DNA from 3 places in the Diaphorobacter nitroreducens genome. Region 2 is predicted to be linked to each of the others. Evidence: predicted binding sites of a transcription regulator. Region 2 holds the regulator's gene; each other region holds the start of a gene.

Region 1 (3,261 bases), 920 kb from region 2:
CGCGCCCACGTAGCCGCCGGTGTTCACGTCGATGGTGGTCAGCGCCTCGGTCTGGTCCACGATGAGGTAGCCGCCCGACTTGAGCTGCACGCGCCGGCCCAGCGCCAGGGCGATCTCCTCGTCGATGGAATACAGATCGAAGATGGGGCGCTCGCCCTTGTACAGCTGCAGCTTGGCGGCGGCCGCAGGCATGAATTCATTGCCGAACGCCTTCAGTGCCACGAACTGCTCGCGCGAATCGATGCGGATGCTCTGCGTTTGCTCGCCCGCCAGGTCGCGCAGCACACGCTGCAGCAGGCTCAGGTCCTGGTACAGCAGTGAGGTGGGCGGATGCGTCAGCGCTGCCTGCCGGATGCCTGCCCAGGTCTTGCGCAGGTAGGCGATGTCTTCGGCCAGCTCTTCGTCGCTGGCGTCCTCACCATTGGTGCGCAAAATGAAGCCGCCGCCGTTGCCCGATGCCTGGTCATCCACCAGCTTCTGCAACCGCGTGCGCAAGGCGTCGCGCTCGGCCTGGGGAATCTTCTGCGACACGCCCACATGGTCGTCCTGCGGCAGGAAGACCAGCAGCCGCCCGGCGATGCTGATCTGCGTGGACAGGCGTGCGCCCTTGCTGCCGATGGGATCCTTGATGACCTGCACCATGAGCGCCTGGCCCTCGAAGACCTGCTTCTCGATGGGCACGGGCGGTTCGTTCTTGCGCGCGAACATCGGCGCCTCGCCGCCTTCCTGGCGGTGCCACACGTCCGCCACGTGCAGAAAGGCCGCACGCTCCAGCCCGATGTCGATGAAGGCCGATTGCATGCCCGGCAGCACGCGCGAGACCTTGCCCAGGTACACGTTGCCGACCAGGCCCCGCTCCAGCGTGCGCTCCACGTGCAGCTCCTGCACGGCGCCGTTTTCGACCACGGCCACGCGCGTTTCCTGCGGCGACCAGTTGATGAGGATGTCTTGTTGCATGGGCTTTTGCCAGATGAGGCGCCCATGATGCCTCAGAACCAGCGCTGCCCGCCGCCCTACCGGCGGCCGGCGCCCGTCACACCATCGTCGCCAGCATGCCCTGCATGAGTTGCGGCTGCAGCGCCACCACGTCGCCCACGATGATGAGCGCCGGCGGACGCACGCGGTGCTGCTGCGCCAGCGCGGGCAGGTCCTGCAGCGTGCCGGTGATGCAGCGCTGCCCGGGCAGCGAGGCTTGCTCCACCAGCGCTGCGGGCGTGCTGTCCGGCAGGCCGTGGCGCACCAGTTCGCGGCAGATGATCGGCAGCGTGCCCATTCCCATGTAGATCACCACGGTCTGGCGCGGGCGCGCCAGCGCCTCCCAGTCCAGCGCCACTTCGTTGTCGCCGCGCAGGTGGCCGGTGGCAAACACCAGGGTCGCAGAGTGGTCACGGTGCGTGAGCGGGATGCCGGCGCAGGCGCCCGCACCCTGCGCGGCCGTGATGCCCGGCACCACGTCGAACGCGATACCGGCCTCGGCCAGCGCCTGCACCTCTTCGCCGCCACGGCCGAAGATGAAGCCATCGCCGCCTTTCAGACGCACCAGGCTGCGCCCGCTGCGCGCCAGGCGCACCATGAGGTCGATGATCGATTCCTGCGGCAGCGTGTGGTGCGAGGACTGCTTGCCCACATAGATCAGGTCGGCATCGTCAGCCACATAGCGCAGCACCTCCTTGCCGACCAGGTGGTCGTAGAGCACCAGGCGCGCGCCGCGCAGGGCCTTGACGGCGCGCAGCGTGAGCAACTCAGGGTCGCCCGGGCCTGCGCCCACCAGCGTCACGTGTCCAGGCTTCGGGGGCTGTCCGGACTCTCCTGCTGCGGGTGCCACGGTGAACCAGCGCGCATCTTCAATGAAGCTCATATGGGCCTCTCCTTTGCGGATCATGGGGTGGCTCCATTGTTCAAAGGCTGCACCGTTTGCGTCCTTGAACCAGTTCAAGGACAGCGGCAACACCCGCTGCGACGATGCTCCCACTCGCATGAAGAGGGGATGGACAGCGACCTCGCGAGAGTGGCCGTGGCAGCCGCCAGGGCCCACCCAAGCGCTGATCCGTGACGCAGAGGACCCACAATGACAGCAAAGAGGATCGCCAGGCTGGTCGCATTAGCGGCCGCCACCCTGGTGTCTGCCACCGCTATGGCGCAGGACGCCAAGCCAGTCTCGGAGGCCGAGAAAAACTACCAGGCAGGCGGATCGCCGCTGGCGGAAGTGCCCATGTACCAGAGCACGAACCCCAAGGCACCCAAGATGACGCAGGCCGAGTTCGACCGCGCACGCCAGATTTACTTCGAGCGTTGCGCGGGCTGCCACGGCGTGCTGCGCAAGGGCGCCACGGGCAAGCCGCTCACACCGGACGTGACCCTGCCCAAGGGCACGGACTACCTCAAGGTCTTCATCGCCTACGGCTCGCCTGCCGGCATGCCCAACTGGCAGACGTCCGGCGAATTCGACGAGGCGACCGTGGACCTGATGGCCCGCTACATTCAGCAGGACCCTCCCACACCGCCCGAGTGGAGTCTGGCCGACGCCAAGAACACCTGGAAGGTCATCGTGCCGCCAGACCAGCGTCCCAAGAAGAAGATGAACAAGTACAACTTGGACAACATCTTCTCCACCACACTGCGCGACACGGGCGAAGTGGCGCTGATTGACGGCGACACCAAGCAGATCATCAACATCGTCAAGACCGGCTACGCAGTGCACATCTCGCGCATGTCGGCTTCGGGGCGTTATCTGTTCGTGATCGGCCGCGATGCCAAGATCAACATGATCGACCTGTGGATGGAAAAGCCTGACAACGTGGCTGAAATCCGCGTGGGCCTGGAAGCACGCTCGGTGGACACCTCCAAGTTCAAGGGCTATGAGGACAAGCTGGCGATCGCCGGTGCATACTGGCCTCCCCAGTACACCATCATGGACGGCAACACCCTGGAGCCCCTGAAGATCGTGTCCACCCGCGGCATGGTCGTCGGCACGCAGGAATACCACCCCGAACCGCGCGTGGCTTCCATCGTGGCATCGCACTACAAGCCCGAGTTCCTGGTGAACGTGAAGGAAACCGGCAAGACGATGATGGTGGACTACTCCAACCTGAATGCGCTGAAGACCACCGAGATCGGCTCGGCCCCCTTCCTGCATGACGGTGGCTGGGATGCATCCAAGCGCTACTTCATGGTGGCTGCCAACAACAGCAACAAGATTGCTGCGATCGACGCCAAGGACGGCAAGCTGGCCGGCCTGACCGAAGTGGGCAAGATCCCCCA
Region 2 (3,261 bases):
CAGGCTGAATGCGGTGCACGGCCTTTTGTACTTCAGGGTCGAAATCCTGCACGCCAAAGCTCAGGCGATTGAAACCCAGCTCCGCCAACAATCCCAGCCGCGCTTCATCCACGGTCCGGGGGTCCACTTCTATGGAGTACTCCCCCCCCGGAACGAGGACGAAACTGCGCCTCAGCATGCCCATCAGTTCGCGCAAACCGTCATCCGTCAGAAAAGTAGGCGTGCCTCCGCCGAAATGCAGCTGGCTCACATGCTGACCCACACCGCAGTGCGCCGTATGCAGGTCGATCTCACGGCTGAGGTAACGCAAGTAGACCTCTGCCCGCTCTGGATGCCGGGTAATGATCTTGTTACACGCGCAGTAATAGCACAGCGATTCACAAAACGGGATGTGGACATAAAGCGACAAAGGCATCGCCTTGGCTACCGAACCCACGCGACGCTGCTGCAGCGCAAGGATGTATTCCCGCTCGCCAAAAGCCTCGACAAAACGATCAGCAGTCGGATAAGAGGTGTAGCGCGGCCCTGGGACGTCAAAGCGACGCAGGAGCTCTGTTGTAACAACGGTCATGACGGGATTCCTTGCACTTTCATATCACTGTGCCGTAGAGTCCCCCATGAGTCCTTGACGTTGATCAAGCGCCCATAAGGTCCTTGTGGCGACAATTTGACTTCGGCTCAAAGTCGTCCAACGGCCTACGGCATTCCATGTCTCCCAGCCGTTCAGAGGTAAGCTCAAGCCATGAACAGGGTTCCCATGCATACGAATCTCCAGACCATCAAAGTTGCCTGCTCAAACTGCAATCTGCGTGAGCTGTGCATGCCCGTGGGTCTGGACGACCAGCAACTCAAGCGCATCGATGACATTGTTGCTGTACGACGCAAGATCAAGCGTGGCGGCACGCTTTTCCGGAACGGTGAACCCTTCACATCCCTTTTTGCCATCCGCACCGGATTCTTCAAGACCTGTGTCGCCACCGAAGACGGTCGCGATCAAGTGACGGGTTTTCAAATGGCGGGCGAGATCATCGGCCTGGATGGCATCGTGAGCGACCGCCACACTTGCGATGCGGTGGCGCTTGAAGACGCCGAAGTATGCGTCATGCCCTTCGACCGTATTGAAGAGTTGTCGCGCGAAGTAACGGCACTACAGCACCATGTGCACAAGATCATGAGCCGCGAGATTGTTCGTGAGCATGGGGTCATGCTGTTGCTGGGGAGTATGCGTGCCGAGGAACGCCTTGCCGCATTCCTGTTGAATCTCGTACAACGCTTGCATGCTCGGGGTTTCTCACAATCCGAATTGGTGCTGCGCATGACACGCGAAGAGATCGGCAGCTACCTGGGATTGAAACTGGAAACCGTCAGCCGCACGTTTTCCAAGTTCGTGGAAGAAGGTATTGTGGAAGTAAAACAGCGCCATGTGCGCATCGTCGATACCGATGCGCTGAAGCGCATTGTCAACAGCCAGCAAGCCTGCCATTAAGCCTCGGTTTTTTGTTCATTCATAACTGATCGGCGGAAAGATCAGGAAACGTATTTGGCGCAATCAGCCGGCCGCGCCCCTTTGGGCACGGGGCAGCGATTCAACTCAAAGGGCGAGAGTGACAACAGCGTCGTCAATGCGCTGGAAGCCATGAGTACGAACCAGAACGTGAAGAAGGCGATGGTATACACACCTTCGCGCGAGAGATGCAGGGGTTGATCAAACCACTGCAGCGCTTCTGGATCCACGAAGGCGAACACTACCATTTCCATGACGCCCGCCATCAAAAAGGCCGGCCACGCGATCCACATCAATCGTTGCATCCACATTCGCCCATCTCCTAGCAAGTGTAGTTGACAGCCTAGCATCTGTTCTCCGGCATGCAAAGAGGACTCGCCCTGCCGGTCAGCGCGGTTGATCCTCCAGCGGAGTAGCTGCATGGTTGCGCCCCTTCATGGCAGGCGTCATGTCGCCCCCAGACTCCTTCAGGGTCTCGTTGATGTTCAAGCCCCGTTGGTAATAGTCTTCCGCGATGACGGGGTCGGGTTTGCTCACGGCCAGCCAGAGGGTCACGAAGCCCGCAATGATGACAATCACCGGCCCCGCGATGACAAGCCAGACATGGCCAAACGTCCACCAAGGCTTTCCGTCGTCGTCCAGTTTCATGGGGGAATTACTCAACATTTATATTAACTCCTCGCTCATTTATGAGCACAGCTTGTTCATTTGTATTCCACGACCGCCTTCAGCGGGGTACGAGGAATACGGATTTCTCTGCCACTTGGGCTTTATCACCCTGCGCTTGAATATCGAAATACACCGTATGCGATCCAGGAGATGCTGAGCCATACGGAATTTGAAGACGGACAACCACCCATCGGGATTCCGCCGGTCCAATGTCAATTGCGGTCTCGGACGCCACTTCCAGCCCTTCCATACCGTGGGCGCTGATGGTGTAGCGCTGCGCCCCCTCCGTGGCGTTCATGATCTGCAGCCGGTAGATATTTTCCAGCTTGCCTCCCGCCACGATGCGCGAGAGCGCAGCGCGGTCGCGCACGATGTCCACCTTCAACGGGGTGCGTACCACCAAGCTGGCCAGCATGCCGATGCACAACACCACCAGCACCGCTGAATAGAACAACACACGGGGTCGCAGCACGCGTTTGAGCATTTGCGATTGGGTCCAGTGGTTCTTGACGCCGTTCTGCGTTGAGAAGCGAATAAGCCCGCGCGGATACTTCATCTTGTCCATCACGGTATTGCAAGCGTCCACGCAGAGACCGCAACCAATGCATTCATATTGCAGTCCGTTGCGAATATCGATACCCGTTGGGCAGACCTGGACACACAGCGTGCAATCGATGCAGTCACCCAGTCCCGCAGCTTTGTGGTCTACCGTCTTGTTACGGGGCCCGCGAGGCTCGCCGCGCTCAGGATCGTAAGAGACGACCAGCGTGTCCCTGTCGAACATTGCGCTTTGGAAACGCGCATAAGGGCACATGTATTTGCATACCTGCTCGCGCAGGAATCCTGCGTTACCGTACGTGGCCAACCCATAGAAGATCACCCAGAATATCTGCCACCCTCCTTGCAGGGCCAGCAACTCTCCCCCCAGCTCGCGAATCGGAACGAAATAGCCCACGAAGGTGAAGCCGGTCCAGAATGCGACCGCAATCCAAATGGCTTGCTTGACAGATTTTTTCCAGATCTTCTCAAATGTCCACGGACCATTGTCCAGGCGCATACGGGCACTGCGGTCGCCTTCGACTTTGTGC
Region 3 (3,261 bases), 840 kb from region 2:
CTCAATGCGCAGCCGGCCGAGGCCAAGCCGCACACCCACGAGCTGGAGCAGGGCGCCGAAAAGGCGGCCGCGGGCAGCAGCATCGCCGTGGTGCCGCTGACCATCCCGCTGCTCACGGGGCCGGCGGCCATGTCCACCGTGGTGATCTACGCCGACCGCGCGCAGAGCATCTGGCAGCACCTGGCGCTGGTGGGCTACGGCGTGGTGGTGGGCGCGGCCACGGCGCTGTGCTTTGCACTGGCCGAGCCCATCGAGCGCGTGCTCGGCAAGACGGGCATCAACGTGATGACGCGGCTCATGGGGCTGATCCTCGCGGCGCTGGCCGTGGAGGTGATGGCCGACGGGCTGAGCAAGCTGTTCCCGGTGCTGGCCGCGCGTTCATAGCGGTCAGGCCGTGGCCTCGATGCGGTTGCGCCCCGCGTGCTTGGCACGGTAAAGGCAGCGGTCCACCGTTTCCAGGAACCGCTTGGAGTCATCCTGCGTGCCGGGCAGGGCCGTGCCCATGCCCACGCTCACCGTGAGCTGCTGGCCCAGGGGCGAAGCCGCATGGACGATACCGGCGTGGGCCACCTCCTGCATGCAGCGCTGCGCCACCGCGCGCGCGGATGGTGCGTCCGCCCCGGGCAGTAGCAGCACGAACTCCTCGCCCCCGTAGCGCGCCAGGCAGTCGCGCGGGCGGTGGGCGGCCTGCTGCAGCGCGCGGGCCACGCGCCGCAGGCACTCGTCGCCCTCCACGTGGCCGTACTGGTCGTTGTAGCTCTTGAAGAAATCCACATCGAACATCAGCAGCGACAGCGGCTCGCCGGTGCGCTGCGCCTCCTGCCATTCGCGCTCGTACACCGCGTCGAACTTGCGGCGGTTGTTCACGCCCGTGAGCCCGTCGCGGAATGACAGTTCCTGCAGCTCCTGCTGCAGTTGCAGCAGCTGGTGCTCGTTCTGCTTGCGCTCGGTGATGTCGAACATGAAGCCCACGAGCGACACCACATTGCCCTGCAAGTCGCGCACCACATGCACCACGTCGCGGATCCACACGTAATCCCCGCCTGTGGTGAGCGCGCGGTAGTCCGCCTCGTGGTCCACGCCCGACTGGGACTGCGAAATGCAGAAGTTGACCACCCGGTCCCGGTCGTCGGGGTGCATGCGGTCGGCCCAATCCTGCACGGTGCGCCAGCTGGTGGGCGCCCAGCCCAGCAGGTCCTCGATCTGCGGCCCGATGTAGGCAAAGGTCGCCGTGGCCCAGTCGATCTTCCACGGAATGGCGCGCGTGGATTCGAGCAGGGTGCGATAGAGCGCGCTTTCGGATGGTTCATGCGGCGTCATGGGGGCTCCGGCTGGCCGTGAAAACGCAGCAAGCTTAGCAGGGCGACGCGACAGCAACCGTGGCGGGTGCGGGGGATGCCACGCCGCGCCACTCCGGCACAACCCGTCGCCAAGCGCCAAGCGCCACGCGCACCCGGCGCGGCGCCGCTCCGCCCCAGTTTTGCAGTTCTGCTGCAGCCGGCCGATCGTTCAGGCCGCAGCGGCGGGCTGGACGGGTGTGTCGTCACCCGAAGAGCAGGCCCCACCGCAGCCGTGGATCAGATCGTCGGGCAGCGCGCCCGGCGTCTGCACGCTGCCCGTGGCGGGGTCGAAGCCCACGCGGCGCAGGTGCTGGGCGAGGGACGCGTCCATGGCGTCCGTATGCTGGGGGAACCACACGGCCAGCTCTGCAGCCATCTCGCGCAGGACATGCAGCTCGCCCTGGCGCGCGCGGTCGGTGCCCTCGCGCATGATCTTGAGCACCACCTGGTGCTGCGTGCTGTGGCAGTTGCCCGCGGCAAAGCGGGTGGCCTGCATCCAGCGGTCCTCCTGGGCGAAGTGGGCGTCGGTGTGCGCCACCAGGTCTTCCCAGGCACCGATGAGCGCCACGTCATCGGCACTCTCCACGGCCTGCAGCAGTGCCACGAATTCCTGGTGCGTGTGGTCCATCTGCGGCAGATCCAGTGCGAGTTCCTCGGACCATTGCAATGCGGCCATGGGCGGTCTTTCCTTCCTGTGCGGCGTTGTGAAGCGGCGCGAGCTTAAGAAAAACCGCCACCGGCGGTATTGACACATGTCATGTCGGCGCCGCTGGTGGGGGACAAAAAAAGCCCCGCCAGAGGCGGGGCTGCACATGTTTGCCGGTTTATTGGCCGTGGGTGCGCTTGGCATCGGCCACGCACTTGTCCTTGGCGTCACCGCTCATGGTGTCGCAGCGCTCCTTGGCGGCCTTGTAGTTGGCTTCGCGCTGGGCCTCTGCGGCGTCCTTCTTGGCCTCTGCGACATCGGCGCGCTTCTCGGCGGTGGAGTCGGCGGGCTTGGCCTGCGCGCGCTGCACCTTGGCATTTTCCTTGGCGGCCACATGGGCGGCCTTGGCGTCCTTCACGCAAATGTCCTTGGCGTCGCCCTTCTGGTCGTCGCATTTTTCCTTGGCCACCTCATAGTCAGCGTCGGCACGGGCCTCGTTCACGTTGTAGGTGGCCTTGTCGCTGGGCTTGTACTGGGCTTCCAACTCGGCCTTGGCCACCTTCTCGCGGCCCTTGGCCTCCTTCATGCAGACGTCCTTGGCGTTGCCCTGCAGGGTGTCGCACTGCGCCTTGGCGGCCTTGTAGTCAGCGCCGATGCGGTCCTTGCCGGCGTTGTATTCCTCCTTGGTCATGGCCATGCCCGAAGTGGCCATCAGGGCAGCGGCCGCCAGGGCCAGCAGATTGCGTGCGTTTTTCATGGAATGTCCTCCAGATGAATGTGATGGAAATTGGATCCCGCAGGGCGCGCGAGTCGTGCCCCTGCGGCGCGTTGCGTCAGTCGTAGCGGAAGTCGGGGTTGCGCTGTTCCCAACCCTTGAGCTGTTCCTCGGCTGCGTCCCGGGCCAGCCCGTGGCGCTCCTGCAGCTTGCCCAGCAGCTGGTCGCGCTTGCCGGCGATGACGTCCAGGTCGTCGTCGGTCAGCTTGCCCCATTGCTCCTTCACTTTGCCCTTGAACTGCTTCCAGTTGCCTTCAATGCGGTCTTCGTTCATACGTCACTCTCCTGTAGCGGTTGTTGAGGGATCGCCTGCCTGGCCCCTGTACGGCGCCGGGCATTGCGAGGCGATGAATGGACTCTAGGCAGGTGCCCGGCGGCAGCGCGTCGGTGCGCGCACGCAAGCCGCGTCAGCCCAGTGCGACAGCGGCATGTAGGCCTCCGCCCCGTCGCCGGTGCGCGGTGGGCAAAAAAAAGAGACATGCGCAGCATGTCTCTGGGGG

Evidence for each region. The regulator FNR, encoded in region 2, switches genes on or off when oxygen is low (the NO sensors DNR and NnrR bind a similar motif). The targets are predictions, from matches to a motif close to TTGATNNNNATCAA.
Region 1: a site for FNR is predicted at 1,923-1,936, ahead of cobA (uroporphyrinogen-III C-methyltransferase). Genes of this name have one in related genera too.
Region 3: a site for FNR is predicted at 2,086-2,099, ahead of BA022_RS13980 (hemerythrin domain-containing protein). Genes of this name have one in related genera too.

What each region holds. Positions count from the first base shown of each region.
Region 1 is NZ_CP016278.1:1,214,950-1,218,210, forward strand. It holds gene rng (ribonuclease G) at 1-957, opposite strand, end outside; gene cobA (uroporphyrinogen-III C-methyltransferase) at 1,034-1,858, opposite strand; gene BA022_RS05675 (nitrite reductase) at 2,069-3,261, shown strand, end outside.
Region 2 is NZ_CP016278.1:2,131,996-2,135,256, forward strand. It holds gene hemN (oxygen-independent coproporphyrinogen III oxidase) at 1-571, opposite strand, end outside; gene fnr (fumarate/nitrate reduction transcriptional regulator Fnr) at 743-1,486, shown strand; gene BA022_RS09995 (hypothetical protein) at 1,528-1,815, opposite strand; gene BA022_RS10000 (FixH family protein) at 1,892-2,170, opposite strand; gene ccoG (cytochrome c oxidase accessory protein CcoG) at 2,232-3,261, opposite strand, start outside.
Region 3 is NZ_CP016278.1:2,971,738-2,974,998, forward strand. It holds gene BA022_RS13970 (MarC family protein) at 1-384, shown strand, start outside; gene BA022_RS13975 (GGDEF domain-containing protein) at 388-1,320, opposite strand; gene BA022_RS13980 (hemerythrin domain-containing protein) at 1,510-2,016, opposite strand; gene BA022_RS13985 (hypothetical protein) at 2,165-2,743, opposite strand; gene BA022_RS13990 (CsbD family protein) at 2,820-3,035, opposite strand.